Linked DNA regions of Rhodobacter capsulatus SB 1003. The protein of the gene in region 1 interacts with the protein of each later gene in a pairwise test. Links are inferred from orthologs where the notes say so. Each region holds a gene or a part of one and is shown on either strand. Other genes may lie near its edges.

Region 1 (8,297 bases):
GGGCCCGCATCGCCCGGCCCTCGGCGGTCGAGGTCAGGCGCAGGATGTCGGTCGCCGATTGCGTCACGTCGACATGCACCGGATCCAGCGCCCGGATCGTCGCCAAGGGGCTGGCCTGCTGCGCCGCGACCAGCGCGCCGGGCGTCGCCTGGGTCAGACCGATCACCCCGGCGATGGGGGCGCGGATCGTGGTGCGATCGAGCTCGATCGTGGCGCTTTTCAGCTGCGCCTCGGCCGCCTGCACCGCCGCATCGGCCGCCGCCCGCGTCGCCACCGCGGAATCGCGGTTCTGCGCCGAGCCCGCCCGCGAGGCGAAAAGCTCGACCGCGCGTTTTTCTTCCAGAACCGCCAGATCGCGCGAGGCTTTCGCCTGCGCCACCGCGGCCTGCGCCGCCGCCACCGCGGCCTGATAGCTTTCGTCCTCGATCTTGTAGAGCGGCTGGCCCTCGGTCACGACCGAACCCTCCTCGAACAACCGCCCGCGCAGGATGCCCGAGACCTGCGGGCGCACCTCCGCCTCGGTCGAGGCCTTGATCCGGCCGGGCAGACGGGCGTTCAGCGTCAGATCCTGCGCATGGGCGATGACGGTGGTGACGGGGGCCGGGCCCTGCGCCTGCTGCGCAAGGACGGGCATGGGCAGAAGCAGCAGCAAAAGCCCAAGGGATTTCGGAAACGACATGGCAAACCTGTCTGAAGCAAGAGGGGTCAACGCAGGCCGCCCGCGGCGGCGATGCTGAGGGTGATGAAGTCGGCGGCGCGGCTCCATTCGGCGGCGGCAGCGCTTTGCTGCGCCGAAAGATAGCTGCGTTCGGCATCGAGGACAGTCATGAAATCGCCCTCGCCCAAGGAATAATTGGTGCGCGAAAGCTCCAGCGTTTCGGCGCTGGTCGCGACCAGATGCGTCTGCGCGGCGATGTTGCGGCCATCGCGGTTATAGGCGGCCAGCGCGCTTTCGACCTCGTCGATCGCGGTCAGCACGGCCTTTTCCCAGGCCAGTTTCGCCTGCACCGCCCGCGCCTCGGCGCCGCGCAGGTTCGCCTGATTGGCGCCGCCGGTGAAGATCGGCAGATTGAGCGAGGGGCCGACCGCCCAATAGCGAATGGTGTTGGCGTCGCGCACATGCGTCGGCGTGACCGAGCCCGAGAGCGTGACCGAAGGGTAGAAGGCCGCCTTGGCGACGCCGATATCATAGACCGCGGCGGCATAGTTGCGCTCGGCCAGACGCACGTCGGGCCGGGTGCGCAGCACATCGGCGGGCACGCCGACGCTGGCCTTGAAACGCGGCCGCGGCTGGCCCGCCCCCCGGCTCAGCTGCGGGCGCAGCGCCGAGACCGGCTGTGCGGTCAGCGTCGCAAGCGTCACCAGCGCCTGATCGAAAGCGGTCTCGTAGCCCGGCAGCTGCGCCTCGCCCTCGGCCACCAGCTGTTCCGCCTGCAGCAGTTCAAGCCGCCCCGCCGTGCCGCTTTCCACCTGCGCCCGCGTCAGTTCCAGACTTTTGCGACGGCTTTCCAGGGATTTGCGCGTCAGCGCGATCGAGGCCTGCTGATAGCGCAGCTCTGCATAGGCCTGGGCGATGGCGCCCTCCATCACCAGCCGCGCCACATCGGCCGAGGCATAGGCCGCATCCAGCCGCGCCGAGGCCGCGGCACGATTGGCCCGGTTCGCCCCGAACAGATCCGCCGTCCAGCCCACCGCAAGCGCCCCCGAGCGCGACTCGGCGATGCCGGTGCCGGAGGTGTTGCCGCGCGTGTCCTTCAGCGTGCCCGAGACCTGCGGCAGATCCGCCGCGCCCGCGCCCGAGACGCTGGCCCGGGCTTCCTCGATCGCGGCGATGGCCTGCAGCACATCAAGGTTGCGCGCCCGCCCCGCCGCGATCAGCTGATCGAGCGTCGGATCGCGGAAGGCCGACCACCACGGCCCCGCGGCCGCCCGCCCCGGCGCCGCCGCCTCGAAAGTGGCCGGAACCTTGGCCGCGGGGGCCGCGTAATCGACCTGCGCGCAGCCCGCCAGCGCCGCCGTCGCCCCCAGAAGAAATCCCCGCCGCCCGATCCGCACCATGCCCTGTCCTTCCCGTTCCGGCCCGACCGACCGGACCGCTTCTTGCGGATTTACATACATGCGCGTATGTTTGTAAAGAGGGCAGATGCAAGGCTTGACCGGGATCGCCCAAGGCGAAAGAAGGCGGCAGGAGCGATGGGCGGGCCCATCGGGGAGACGGCACGGATGCGGCGCAGCAAGGCGGATGCGGAACAGACGCGACAGAACATTCTTGACGCTGCGGAACGGCTGTTCTGCACGCGCGGCATCGCGCAGACGACGCTGGAGCAGATCGCCCGCGAGGCGGGGGCGACGCGGGGCGCAATCTATTGGCATTTCAAGGACAAGAACGATGTCCTGAGCGGGATCTACGAACGTTACGAAGACCCGCAGCTGTGCCGGATCGAAACCGCCGCGGCGGGCGAATTGCCCGATGATCCGCTGGACGTGCTGGAAGTCACCGGGGCGGAATATCTGCAGACGATCGAATCCGATCCGGTGCAGCAGCGGCTGCATCTGATTCTGATCTCGGGCACGCCGAACGACGGCACCGAGCAATGGCGCGAATCGAAGAATGCGGAAATCTACCGGCTTCTGCTGCGGCTGATGGAACGCGCCCATGCCGAGGGCTCTTTGAGCGATGCGCTGACCCCGCAGGAGGCGGCGGTGGCGCAGATGGTGATGTTCAACGGGCTGATCGGCGAATGGCACCGCTCGGGGCGGGCCTTTCCGCTGCATGCGACCGGCTCGAAGCTGGTGCGCCATCTGATCGACTCGATGCGGCGCAAACCCGCCGCGGAAGGAACCGGGGCATGACGATCTATGTGGATGCCGACGCCTGCCCGGTGAAGGCCGAGATCGAGCGGGTCGGCACCAGGCATGGCACCCGGATGGTGGTGGTGTCGAATGGCGGGATCCGGCCCTCGCCCCATCCGCTGATCGAGACGGTGATCGTGGCGCAGGGCCCGGACGAGGCCGACAAATGGATCGCCGAACGGGCCGGGCCGGGGGATGTCGTGGTGACCTCGGACATTCCGCTGGCGGCGAAATGCGTCGCGGCGGGGGCGCAGGTGCTGCGCCCGACCGGCGAGCCGCTGACGGCGGACAATATCGGCAATGTGCTCGCCACCCGCGATCTGATGGCCGATCTGCGCGCCGCCGATCCGTTCCTGCAGGGCCGCGGCGGCGGCTTCACCAAGGCCGACCGGACCCGGTTTCTGGATGCGCTCGAACGCGTGCTGCGCAAGATCGGCCGCTGAGGCTCAGGGCTTCCAGCGCTCCTGCACGCGCAGATGTTCATGGGTATGGGCGCGGGTGCCGTGCAGATGGAACTCGATCTCGGTCTTGACCGGGATCAGCGCGGTCTGTCCGTGCAGCACGCCGCGTTGCAGAAACAGCGAATTGGCATAGGCCTGCACCGAGCCGACCGTGCCGCGCATCACCGCCACTTCGACCGCGGCGTGATGATCCAGCGGCACCGACAGCGCGGCGATCGTGGTGTCGTGATGGCGCTGGCGGCTTTCGGGCACCACGCGGCCCAGATCGCGCTGCGCGGGATCAAGCGCATAGGTGATCACGCCGACGCATTCGGCGGTCTCGGGGGTGTCCTCGGCCAGGCCGCGGCGGACCAGATCGCGCAGCGCCTCGGAGCGGTTCGAGGCCCCGGACCGCGCCATGAACCCGTCAAGCGCGGCCAGAAGATCGTCTTCGATGGTGATGGTGATGCGCTGCATGGGGCCCTCCTGCGGCAAGCCTTGCATGGCCGGGCCGCAGGCACAAGCACCCCGCTCTGTCACCGGGGCGGGGCGTCAGCTCTCCTGCGCGCCGTCCGCGGCCTTCGGCGCCGTCGCGGCGGGCACGGTGCTGCCGCGCGCCTGCGTGCCGAGCTTGCGGAAGGAAAGACCGTTGCGATAGGCCGGCTTCTTTGCCGGCTGCGCCAGAAATTCCTTCAGATCCAGTTGTTTCTTCGGGGTGGAATAGCCCATGGTCAAACTCCTTGCGATGAAAGGGCGGAAGCCGCGCAGGGGCTGCGCCGCTTCCCCTCCCGGTGAGAAACCCGGCAGAAGCAGGAGGCGGCAGCGCCGCCCCCGCCTCGATACCGTCACCGGGAAACGGGTCGGATCGCCTGTCCGTTGAAGGACCGGATCGGATCGGGCGCCGGACGGTCGGACCGCCGCGGGCCTTGCGGCAGCGTGCCCTGCCCCAGGCGTTCGAAAAAGTCCCGCCAGCCAAGGCCGGTCTGGGCCGGGTGGCTGCGCGGGAACGAGGCCATGGGCGCGGGGCCCAGGGCAGATCGGGAATGCGTCATTCAGGTCTTTCCGCCGCGCCGGGGCTTCCCGGGACGGCAAGGGGGTCATCGGGCGGGCTTCGCGTCCGGCAGGGCCGCCGCATCGCGCGCAAGACGGGCCGCCTTGAGCGCGGCAGTGCGATCCGCGCGCTTCACGGCTTCCGTCTCGATGATCAGTTTCGCCGCGGCTGCCGTCTTGTCATGCAGCGTCTGCGGCGCAAGGGGCATCTCCCGGAACAGGCCGGGAGACGGAGACTTGCGTGGGGGGGACATGGCTGTCGCCGCAATCGCTGCGGATCAGACCAGAGCCAGGTCGCAGGCCGACTTGCGGCCATCGCGGCCGGATTCGATCTGGAAGGTCACCTTGGCGCCATCGACGAGACGCGAGATCCCGGCCCGTTCCACGGCCGAGATGTGCACGAACACGTCCTGCGCGCCACCTTCCGGCTCGATGAAACCGAAACCTTTGTTCTGGTTGAAAAACTTCACGGTGCCATTGGCCATCGTGATCACTCCTTCATGGGAATGCTGCCCACGGAATGCGGCAGCTCGGCTTGGTCGTGACTAAAAGCAGACTGAAGCCGATGAAGGAGACAGGGTGCGGTCAGAAGAACTTCGCTCCACCCTGCATAGCAGAGTTTGCAGGTTTTGCACTGATTCGTTTCGGGTTTTCAAAACAATCCCGCCGCGAGGGCCGGATCACGGTTTCCCCCAAGGCGCGGCTCAGAACAGCAGCTTGTAGCTGTTGCCAAGCGTGTCGGTCACCGTGCCGGTGCCGCTTTGCGTGCCCGAGCCCATGATGAAGGTCCCCTGCAGCCGGGTGCCGTCCTTGCACACGGCATAGACCTCGCCGGTGTTGACGCCGCCGACATCCTCGGTCGAATTCTTGTAGCTGCCGCCCAGATCCTTGAGCTTCAGCGACAGGCCGCGTTCATGCGTCTTCACCCGCGGCTGCACGCTCGACCAGGTGCCGCTGCATTTGGTCTTGTTCGGCTTCGGCAGCTTGAACCAGATCTGCCCCGAGGTCTCGCTGTCCTCGGTGATCGAGATCGGAATCGCCGTCGAGGGGTTCTGCTCGGCGATCGGCCCGCTCAGCGGATAAAGCCGGAACGAACTGTTCGACCCGCAGGCCGACAGCGCAGTGACGGTGATCAGGGCAAGCGCAAGACGCGAGGTCACGGGAATCTCTCCAGAGGCGGTGCACCGGGCAGGTCGCCTGGCGCGAGGCGCCATCGACCGCGGGCGTTAGAATGGATTTGACCGCCCCCGTCAACCCGGGATCTGCCGGGCCCGGGGGGCGGTCGCATCACACGTTCACGAGCGTGCCCAGTTCCACCACGCGCGAGGCCGGGATGCGGAAGTAATCCGACGACCGCGTCGCGTTGCGGGCAAGGTAGAAGAAGAACAGGCTTTGCCAGGCGGGCATCCGCCGCTGCCCCGACAGTTTCAGCGAGCGCTGTGACAGGATGAAGGAGGTCGCCATGATGTCGAACTTCCAGCCCAGCTTGCGGCATTGCAAAAGCGCCTTCGGCACGTCGGGTTCCTCGGCATAGCCGAAGCGCAGCTCCACCCGGCGGAAGCGCTCGTTCAGCTCTTCCATGTTGACCCGGTCTTCCGGGGCGACGCGCGGCACATCCTCGGTGACGATGGTCAGGATCACGATATGCTCGTGCAGCGCCTTGAAATGCTTGAGGCTGTGCAGCATCGCCGCGGGCACCATGTCGGGCGTGCCGGTCAGATAGATGGCCGTTCCCGGCACGGTCGAGATCGATTTCGAATCCATCTGCCGGAAGATCATGTCCAGCGGCACGTCGTTTTCGCGTTCGAGCTTGAGGATGATCGCCGCGCCGCGCCGCCAGGTCCACATCAGCAGGATCATGCCCCCGGCAATCGCCAGCGAGACATACCCGCCCGAGAAGATCTTCATCGAATTGGCGCCGAAGAACACCAGATCCAGCGCAAGGAACGGCACCATCATGCCGATCGCCAGCACCAGCGGCATCTTCCACAGCTTGCGCGCCACCACCATCACCAGGATCGAGGTGATGCACATCTCGCCGGTGACCGAGATCCCGTAGGCCGCCGCCAGCGCCGAGGAGGAGCCGAAGACGACAATCAGCATCAGAACGCCCAGCATCAGCCAGAAGTTCACCTCGGGCATGTAGATCTGCCCCTGCTGGGTCTCCGAGGTCTGCCGGATCCGCAGCCGCGGGATCAGCTTCAGCTGCACGCCCTGCTGGGTCAGCGAATAGGCGCCCGAAATCACCGCCTGGCTGGCGATCACCGTCGCCGCGGCCGCCAGGACGATCATCGGCAAAAGCGCCCATTCGGGATAAAGCCGGAAGAACGGGTTCTCGATCGCGCCGGGATTGGTCATCAAAAGCGCGCCCTGCCCGTAGTAGTTCAGAAGCAGCGCCGGCATCACGACGAAAAGCCAGGACACCTGGATCGGACGGCGGCCGAAATGGCCCAGATCGGCATAAAGCGCCTCGGCCCCGGTCACCGCAAGAAAGGCCGCGCCCAGAATCGCAAGGCCGAGCGGGCCGTTCGACATCACCAGTTCCGCCGCGCGCACCGGATTGAGCGCTTCAAGCACCACCGGCGCCTGAATGAGGTTCATGAAGCCGCCCACCGCCAGCGCGGTGAACCAGACCATCATCACCGGGCCGAAGAATTTCGCCACGGCCGAGGTGCCCTTGCTTTGAAACACGAAGAGAAACACGATGATGACGACGGCCAAGGGCACGATGAAGGGCTCGAAGGCGGGGGTGACCAGCTTCAGCCCCTCGATCGCGCCCAGAACCGAGACCGCGGGCGTCACCGCGGCATCGCCGTAAAACAGCCCCGCCCCCAGCATGCCCAGCGCCAGCACGATCGGCGTCGGCCGCCCCATCGCGCGCTGCACCAGCGCCAGCAGCGAGAAGGTCCCGCCCTCGCCGTCATTGTCGGCCATCATCAGGATGATGACATATTTGATCGTGACGACGATGATCAGCGCCCAGGTGATGACGGAGAGCACGCCCAGCACATGTTCGGGGTCGACGCCGCCGCCATGCGCGCCCGACGCCACCATCGCTTCGCGATAGGCGTAAAGCGGAGAGGTGCCGATATCGCCATAGACGACACCGATCGCGGCGAGGGAGGTCAGCGCGAGTCCCGTCTTGGCGTGGCTCTGGCTGCGATCTCCCTGCTCGGGGATCTCGGATTCGTTTTTGGTCATGCAGTTGTGACTCGGGTCACCGGAACGTGATCTCCGGCCTTGGCTTCTTAACGCTGCGTGGCGGCATGCGCCACCGGATTCGTACCTGCCCCGGCGTCGCCCGAAAACCGTCCGGCGAAAAAATGGAAAAAATGTCGCACCCGGGGGGTTGAACTCCTGCTTGCCCTGCCCAAAATAGGAGGAGCGGGCCGGGCCCCTCTGGCGTCGGAAGTTCCTCCAAGCTTCCACGTGATGTCGGACCGCATCGACACCCGCTCGATGGTCGTGCCCGGCAGATGGTCTGTCATCAGCCGGGCGACCAGACGGCGGCAAACCGCAAGAGGTCGCCCCGTGGAACTCGTCTTTCTGTCTTTTCTTGGCCAGCCGCTGTGGATGTGGCTGGTTTTCGTCAGTCTTGTCCTGACCCTTCTCGCGCTTGATCTGGGCGTGCTGAACAAGGACGATCACGAAATCGGCATCGCCGAAAGCCTGAAGCTTTCGGCGATGTATATCGCGCTTGGCCTCGGCTTTGCGGGCTTCGTCTTCTGGCAGATGGGCGCCACCGCGACGGCGCAATATCTGACCGCCTTCGTGGTCGAGAAATCGCTCTCGATCGACAACATCTTCGTGATCGCGCTGATCTTCGGCTTCTTCGCCGTGCCGCGGCAATATCAGCGCCGGGTGCTGTTCTGGGGCATTCTGGGCGTGATCGTGCTGCGCGGGCTGATGATCGGCCTTGGCGCGACGCTGGTCGCCGAATACCACTGGCTGCTT
Region 2 (8,154 bases), 330 kb from region 1 along the record:
CGGATGCAGCCATTCGAAGTCTTTCGCCGCCCGGATGAAATTCGAAATGTGCCAGATGCCTGCGCCCACCTGGCTGTCGCGGGCGAAATCGATCGGTGCGCCCATCTCGAGGCTCATCGCCTGCGCCATCTCCTCGGCGCGGGATTGATAGATCGCCAGCAGGCGTTCGACCGTCGCCAGACGCGCGGCGGGCGGCGTCGCGGCCCAGCCGGGCCCCGCGCGCAGGGCGGCGGCCACCGCCGCATCCGTATCCGCCCGGTCGCCGAGCGAGATCACCGCGCAGGGCTCTTCGGTGGAGGGGTCGATCACGGCATGGTCGCGCGGCTGATGCGGGCCGACCCATGTCCCGTCGATGTAGAAGTGGCGTTTCTCGATCATGGCAGTCTCCCTTGTCCGGGCCAGCGTGACAGGGGCGGGGCGGCGTGACAAGCCACCTGCCGGAAAATTTGATCAAATTATTTCCGGCAGGTGGTAACCAAATCTTACCAGTCATGCAGTTTCGGCATCGCGGCATTGCCCAATCCCCGGATTGTGCAAATGCAGCATCAGGCGCAGGTTATCGGTAACGGCGGGATGGTCCTGCCGGTTCCGAAAGACGAAAAGATGCCCCTCGCTTCTGCGCTGTCCCAGCCCCGCCCGCTTGCCCTGCTTGATGTCCTTGCCCGCGCCGTGGCGCAGCTGCGTCAGGCCCGGGCGCAACACCGTGCCTATGTCGCGCTGATGGCCGAATTCGACCGCATGACCGATGCCGACTGGTTCGACCTTGGCCTGTCGCGCCACAATGCCCGCGATCTGGCCCGCCATACCGTCTACGGGCGTTAAGCCCCCGGCCAAGGGGCCGAAAAGCAAAAGCCCCCGCGGTTGCGGGGGCTTTGCCGTTTCCGTGATACGATCAGCCCTCGGGCTGTTCGTCCTTGGCCTTGGTTTCCGGCGGCAGTTCCGCGCCGGTCTCCTGATCGACCATCTTCATGCCAAGGCGCACCTTGCCGCGATCGTCGAAGCCCAGCAGCTTGACCCAGACTTCCTGACCTTCCTTCAGCGCCTCGTTCGGGTGGTTCAGACGCTTGCCCGCGATTTGCGAGACATGGACCAGACCGTCGCGCTTGCCGAAGAAGTTCACGAAGGCGCCGAAATCGACCAGCTTCACCACCTTGCCGCGGTAGATCTTGCCCTCTTCCGGCTCGGCCACGATCGAATAGATCATGTCATAGGCCTTCTTGATGGCTTCGGCATTGGCCGAGGCGATCTTGATCACGCCGTCGTCGTTGATGTCGACCTTGGCGCCCGAGACCTCGACGATCTCGCGGATCACCTTGCCGCCCGAGCCGATCACTTCGCGGATCTTGTCGGTCGGGATCTGCATCGTCTCGATCCGCGGCGCATGGGCCGAGAATTCCTGACGACCGGCCGAGAGGGCCTTCGACATCTCGCCCAGGATGTGCATCCGGCCGTCTTTCGCCTGCGCCAGCGCCTGCTGCATGATCTCGGGGGTGATGCCCGCGACCTTGATGTCCATCTGCAGCGAGGTGATGCCGTTTTCGGTCCCCGCCACCTTGAAGTCCATGTCGCCCAGGTGGTCTTCGTCACCGAGGATGTCGGTCAGAACCGCCCAGCGGCCGTCACTTTCCAGGATCAGACCCATGGCCACACCGGCCACCGGGGCTTTCAGCGGCACACCGGCGTCCATCATCGAGAGCGAGCCGCCGCAGACCGACGCCATCGAGGACGAGCCGTTCGATTCGGTGATCTCGGAGACGACGCGGATCGTGTAGGGGAAGTCGGTCGGCGCCGGAAGCACCGCCTGCAGCGCGCGCCAGGCCAGCTTGCCGTGGCCGATCTCGCGGCGGCCGGGGCTGCCGACGCGACCCACTTCGCCGACCGAATAGGGCGGGAAGTTGTAATGCAGCAGGAAGTTGGAGCGGAAGTTGCCGTTCAGCGCGTCGATGATCTGTTCGTCATCGCCGGTGCCGAGCGTGGTCACGACCAGACCCTGGGTTTCGCCGCGGGTGAACAGCGCCGAGCCATGGGTGCGCGGCAGGATGCCGACTTCCGCCACGATCGGACGGACGGTCTTGTTGTCGCGGCCGTCGATGCGGGCGCCACCGTTGATGATGTCGCCGCGCAGGATGCCCGATTCCAGCGCCTTGATCGCCGAGCCGAGGTTGATGTCGGCCAGATCTTCTTCCGAAAGCTTCGACTTGATCAGATCGACCGTGGCCGAGATCGCGTTCGAGCGTTCCTGCTTGTCGCGCAGCGCGAAGGCGGCGCGCATTTCGGCCTCGCCCGCGGCTTTCACCCGGTCGAGCAGCGCCGAGTAATCCGGCGGATCGAAATGGAAGGGCTCTTTCGCGGCATCTTCGGCCAGCGCGATGATCAGATCGATCACCGGCTGCATCTGTTCGTGGCCGAACTTGACCGCGCCGAGCATCTCGTCTTCGGTCAGCTCATAGGCTTCGGATTCGACCATCATCACGGCGTCTTTCGTGCCCGCGATGACCAGATCCAGACGCTGCTCGGGGTTGTCGCGCAGCTTGGTCATGTCGTCCATGGCCGGGTTCAGCACATAGGCGCCATGGGCAAAGCCCACGCGCGCGGCGCCGATCGGGCCCATGAAGGGCACGCCCGAGATCGTCAGCGCGGCCGAGGCGGCGATCATCGCGACGATGTCGGGATCGTTCACCAGATCGCAGGACAGAACGGTGGCCATCACCAGCACTTCGTTCTTGAAGCCCGGGACGAAGAGCGGACGGCAGGGACGGTCGATCAGACGCGAGACCAGCGTTTCCTTTTCCGAAGGACGCGCCTCGCGTTTGAAGAACCCGCCGGGGATCTTGCCGGCGGCGTAGTATTTTTCCTGATAATGCACGGTCAGCGGGAAGAAATCCTGCCCCGGCTTCGCCTCTTTGGCGAAGGTGACGTTGGCCATGACCGAGGTTTCGCCCAGAGTGGCGATGACCGAGCCGTCGGCCTGACGGGCAACCTTGCCCGTTTCCAGCGTCAGCGTTTCGCCGCCCCACTGGATCGATTTTTTCGTAACGTTGAACATCAGCGTTTCCTGTCTGGGAGCACGCATGGGACCTTCCCATGTCTCCCGGCATATGGCGGCCCCATTGCCGCCGCCCCCCAATCCTTCGCATGCGCCCGGGGGGATTGGGCTCACGTCGCAGATTGTGCGCCCTTACAGGAAAAACGCGCTTTTGGGAAGCAGGAGTTGCGGCGCCGCCCGCGGGGCTGCGTCGAATTGGACCGCGGGAACTGTGCGCAGATCGCCGGCACCCGCTTGACGGCCCCGCACAAGATATGTAGTGACGCGGCAGGCACAGGAGTTTAGCTCAGTTGGTAGAGCATCGGTCTCCAAAACCGAGGGTCGTGGGTTCGAGTCCCCCAACTCCTGCCATCCTTCACTTGCTGAAATCGGATCACGCCGCAGGCTGCGGGTTCGTTTCGGTGTCGGGCGGAACCGCGCAACGCGCTTGAATTCTGCCGCATCTGCGCGTATCCCGGCGCCGTCGCATGAGAGGAAGCAGCATGGCAAACCCGATCCAGTTCCTGAGCCAGGTGCGCTCGGAAGTTGGCAAGATCACCTGGCCGACCCGGCGCGAGGTCGTTTTGACCACCGTCATGGTGCTGACCATGGCGATGGTGGCGGCGATCTTCTTTTCCCTCGTGGATTGGGTGATCAACCTCGGGATCAAGGCAATGTTCATCTGAGGCCATCGAAGCCCTTGAAATACGGGGCGGGCAAGGCTAAACGGGCACGACACTCAAGAACCGGCGTGCATCGATTCGAATGATGCGCGCCGTTCTTTGTTGAGTGAGCAACGGCAAGACCGTTGATCAGACAAAATTTTCGGCGCTCGCCGCCGGGGGGAAAGAGGCAGGTTGATGGCGAAGCGGTGGTATTCGGTTTCCGTTCTCTCGAACTTCGAGAAGAAGGTGGCCGAGCAGATCAAACAGGCCGTGATCGACAAGGGCCTGGGGGACGAGATCGAGGAAGTTCTGGTTCCCACCGAAGAAGTGATCGAGATCCGCCGCGGCAAGAAGGTCACGTCGGAGCGGCGTTTCATGCCCGGCTACGTGCTGGTGCGCATGGACATGACCGACCGCGGCTATCACGCGATCACCTCGATCAACCGCGTCACCGGCTTCCTGGGTCCGCAGGGCAAGCCGACGCCGATGCGGGACAGCGAGGTGAACACGATCCTGAACCGTCAGGGCCCGACCGGCGAAGTCGTCGCGCCGCGCAACCTGATTCGCTTCGAGATCGGCGAGAATGTTTCCGTGACCGACGGCCCGTTCGAGGGCTTCTCGGGCATGGTCGAGGAAGTGGACGACGCCGCGGGCCGCCTCAAGGTCACGGTGTCGATCTTTGGTCGGCCGACGCCGGTCGAGCTGGAATTCACTCAGGTGTCGAAAACCGCCTGAGGGGATGCGTGGGAGGCGGGCGACCGCCTGACCACTAAACTTCGCCCCATGGTGGGGCGGCAGTGAAAAGGAGAGGGCCACATGGCCAAGAAAGTCATCGGGCAGCTGAAGCTGCAAGTGAAGGCGGGGAAAGCCACTCCCTCCCCGCCGATCGGTCCGGCGCTGGGTCAGCGCGGGATCAACATCATGGAATTCTGCAAGGCGTTCAACGCCCGCACGCAGGAACTGGAGCCGGAATCGCCGGTTCCGTGCATCATCACCTATTACGCCGACAAGAGCTTCACCTTTGAAACGAAGACCGCTCCGGCTTCGTTCATGCTGAAGAAAGCGGCCGGCCTGAAGCCGGTGGGCAAGCGCAACCGTCCGAAAGGGTCGGTCAAGCCGGGCCATGTCGTCGCGGGCACCGTGACCGCCGCGCAGGTGAAGGCGATTGCCGAAGCCAAGATGAAAGACCTGAACGCCAACGACATTCAGGGCGCCATCAACATCATCCTCGGCTCGGCGAAGTCCGTCGGCATCGACGTGAAGGGGTAAGCCATGGCCAAGATCGGTAAACGTTCGGCCGCTGCGCGGACCGCTTTCGAAGGCAAGGCCAACCTTTCGGTTGAAGAGGCCGTCAAGCTGATCAAGTCGGCGGCTTCGGCCAAGTTCGACGAAACGCTTGAAATCGCGATGAACCTGGGCGTCGACCCGCGTCACGCCGACCAGATGGTCCGCGGCGTGGTGCAGCTGCCGCACGGCACGGGCAAGACCGTCCGCGTCGCCGTTTTCGCGCGCGGCGCCAAGGCTGACGAGGCGAAAGCCGCCGGGGCCGACATCGTCGGTGCGGAAGACCTGATGGAAACCATCCAGCAGGGCAAGATCGATTTCGATCGCTGCATCGCCACCCCGGACATGATGCCGCTCGTCGGCCGTCTGGGGAAAATCCTCGGGCCGCGCAACCTGATGCCGAACCCGAAAGTCGGCACCGTGACGATGGACGTGAAAACGGCGATCGAAGCGGCCAAGGGCGGCGAAGTGCAGTTCAAGGTCGAAAAGGCCGGCGTGATCCACGGCGGCATCGGCAAGGTCTCGTTCGCCGAGGACAAGCTGGCGGACAACGTCCGTGCCTTTGTCGACGCGGTGTCGAAAGCCAAACCGGCGGGCGCCAAGGGCACCTATCTGAAAAAGGTGTCGCTGTCCTCGACCATGGGTCCGGGCGTGACGGTCGATCTGACCTCGGCCGCGGCCCGCTGAGAATTTGCCGGGAAACCGGCGAATGACGGGGCTTGCAAAAGCCCCGTCCTGTCCGAGACGGAGGGTGGGGGTCTCCCCCGTAAGTCCTTCCCGAGATGGGGAACGAGAATTTCCGGGGCTGCTGCCTCGGGCGATCTCTCGGGAACCGATCGGACCCGACCTGCGGGCATGCGCCCGTAGGAAACAGAGCCGGGGGGAAACCCCCACACTTGGAGTGTAACCGTGGATAGAGCCCAAAAAGAGAAAGTGGTCGAGGAACTCGGCCAGATCTTCGAAAGCTCTGGCGTCGTGGTGGTTGCCCGCTACGAAGGCATGACGGTTGCTCAGATGCAGGACCTGCGCGCGAAAATGCGTGACGTGGGTGGGTCCGTGCGCGTTGCCAAGAACACGCTCGCCAAGATCGCCCTGGAAGGCAAGCCCTGCGAAAGCATGGCCAAACTTCTGACGGGGATGACCGTTCTTGCCTATTCCGAGGACCCGGTGGCTGCGGCCAAGGTCGCGGAAGCCTATGCCAAGACGAACGACAAGTTCGACATTCTTGGCGGGGCCATGGGCAAGGACGCTCTGGACAAGGCCGGTGTCAAAGCCGTCGCCGCCATGCCGTCGCGCGAAGAGCTCATCGCTCAGATCGCGTCGTGCATCGGGGCGCCTGCTTCGAACATCGCCGGTGCCATTGGCGCGCCTGCTTCGAACATCGCGGGCATCCTCAAGACTCTTGAGGAGCGGGAAGCCGCCTGACGCAACATCTTGCCTTCGTCGGGAGACCTCGACGTCGGATCAACCCTATATCAGAATGGAACGGAAAAATGGCCGATCTTAAAGCCCTTGCCGAGCAAATCGTCAACCTGACGCTGCTGCAGGCCCAAGAACTGAAAACCATCCTCAAGGACGAGTATGGCATCGAACCGGCCGCCGGTGGCGCCGTCGTCATGGCTGGCCCGGCTGCTGGCCCGGCTGAAGCCGCGGAAGAAAAAACCGAGTTCGACGTCGTCCTCGTCGACGCCGGTGCGAACAAGATCAACGTGATCAAAGAAGTCCGCGCCATCACCGGCCTGGGCCTGAAAGAAGCCAAAGACCTCGTCGAGGCCGGCGGCAAAGTCAAAGAAGCTGCGGCGAAAGCCGAAGCCGAAGACATCAAGAAAAAGCTCGAAGCGGCTGGCGCCAAGGTCGAGCTCAAGTAATCGGGCAGGGTGCTGTTGCATCCGACCAGATGACTTCAGGCTGGGTTCGGGGTTTCCCCGAGCCCAGCCATGCCCGTCTCGGCAAGGGGTTTTGCGAAACCCTTTCCCAAGGCAGGGTCGGTTCGGGAGCCTTCCGGTGGGACGGAAGGCAGGTATGGAACCGCCTCCCATTCGCAAGCGGCGTGCATCGGGCCCCGACGATGCACACCCGCGAAGAGACGAAAGGTCACGACGAGCATGGCTCAAGCTTACGTTGGTCAGAAGCGTATCCGCCGCTACTACGGCAAAATCCGCGAAGTTCTGGAAATGCCGAACCTCATCGAGGTTCAGAAGGCCTCCTACGACCTGTTCCTGCGCTCGGGCGATGCCGATCGGCCGCTGGACGGCGAGGGCATTCAGGGCGTCTTCCAGTCGGTCTTCCCGATCAAGGACTTCAATGACAACGCGATCCTCGAATTCGTGAAATACGAGCTCGAAAAGCCGAAATACGACGTCGACGAATGCATGAGCCGCGACCTGACCTATTCGGCGCCGCTCAAGGTGACGCTGCGTCTGATCGTGTTCGATGTCGATGAAACCACCGGGGCGCGGTCGGTCAAGGACATCAAGGAACAGGACGTCTACATGGGCGACATGCCCCTGATGACGCCGAACGGGACCTTCATCGTCAACGGCACCGAACGCGTGATCGTGTCGCAGATGCACCGCTCGCCCGGTGTGTTCTTCGACCATGACCGCGGCAAGACCCATTCCTCGGGCAAGCTTCTGTTCGCCTGCCGGATCATTCCCTATCGCGGCTCGTGGCTGGATTTCGAATTCGACGCCAAGGATCTGGTGTTCGCGCGCATCGACCGTCGCCGCAAGCTGCCGGTGACGACGCTGCTTTATGCGCTCGGCCTCGATCAGGAAGGCATCATGGATGCCTATTACAACACCGTCACCTTCCGCGCCGAGGGCAAACGCGGCTGGGTGTCGAAATTCTTCCCCGAGCGGGTGCGCGGCACCCGTCCGACCTATGACCTGATCGACGCCGCTTCGGGCGAAGTGATCCTGAAGGCGGGCGAAAAGGTCACGCCGCGGATGGTGAAGAAATGGCTTGATGAAGCCAAGGTGACCGAACTGCTCTTGCCGTTCGACCACATCCTCGGCCGCTACTGCGCCAAGGACATCATCAACGAGCGCACCGGCTACATCTACATCGAAGCGGGCGACGAGCTGACGGCGGAATACGACCGTGACGGCCAACTGGTCGGCGGTTCGGTGAAGACGCTTCTGGACAACGGCATCACCGAGATCCCCTGTCTCGACATCG

Evidence for each region.
Region 2: the proteins of nikR (region 1) and rplL interact in binary tests that used the Escherichia coli proteins (3 or more experiments, as listed by UniProt). The link is inferred for Rhodobacter capsulatus SB 1003 from one-to-one orthologs.

What each region holds. Positions count from the first base shown.
Region 1 is NC_014034.1:649,183-657,479, reverse strand. The notes cover bases 2,036-4,875. They hold nikR (nickel-responsive transcriptional regulator NikR), read right to left. Parts: upstream 3,771-4,875; coding sequence 3,300-3,770; downstream 2,036-3,299. Other genes in these bases: RCAP_RS03060 (cold-shock protein), read right to left, coding at 4,622-4,828; RCAP_RS19135 (hypothetical protein), read right to left, coding at 4,391-4,552; RCAP_RS19140 (hypothetical protein), read right to left, coding at 4,139-4,345; RCAP_RS19495 (hypothetical protein), read right to left, coding at 3,846-4,022; RCAP_RS03070 (YaiI/YqxD family protein), read left to right, coding at 2,850-3,296. Also shown: RCAP_RS03085 (efflux RND transporter periplasmic adaptor subunit), read right to left, coding at 1-679; more of RCAP_RS03080, read right to left, coding at 706-2,035; RCAP_RS03055 (hypothetical protein), read right to left, coding at 5,048-5,503; RCAP_RS03050 (potassium transporter Kup), read right to left, coding at 5,631-7,544; RCAP_RS03045 (TerC family protein), read left to right, coding at 7,875-8,297. UniProt on the Escherichia coli protein: Transcriptional repressor of the nikABCDE operon. Is active in the presence of excessive concentrations of intracellular nickel.
Region 2 is NC_014034.1:319,586-327,739, forward strand. The notes cover bases 5,458-8,154. They hold rplL (50S ribosomal protein L7/L12), read left to right. Parts: upstream 5,458-6,467; coding sequence 6,468-6,842; downstream 6,843-8,154. Other genes in these bases: rplA (50S ribosomal protein L1), read left to right, coding at 5,458-5,661; rplJ (50S ribosomal protein L10), read left to right, coding at 5,884-6,399; rpoB (DNA-directed RNA polymerase subunit beta), read left to right, coding at 7,080-8,154. Also shown: RCAP_RS01450 (aldehyde dehydrogenase family protein), read right to left, coding at 1-378; RCAP_RS01455 (hypothetical protein), read left to right, coding at 604-822; pnp (polyribonucleotide nucleotidyltransferase), read right to left, coding at 893-3,046; preprotein translocase subunit SecE, read left to right, coding at 3,529-3,711; transcription termination/antitermination protein NusG, read left to right, coding at 3,886-4,425; rplK (50S ribosomal protein L11), read left to right, coding at 4,507-4,959; more of rplA, read left to right, coding at 4,963-5,457. UniProt on the Escherichia coli protein: The binding site for several of the GTPase factors involved in protein synthesis (IF-2, EF-Tu, EF-G and RF3). Is thus essential for accurate translation.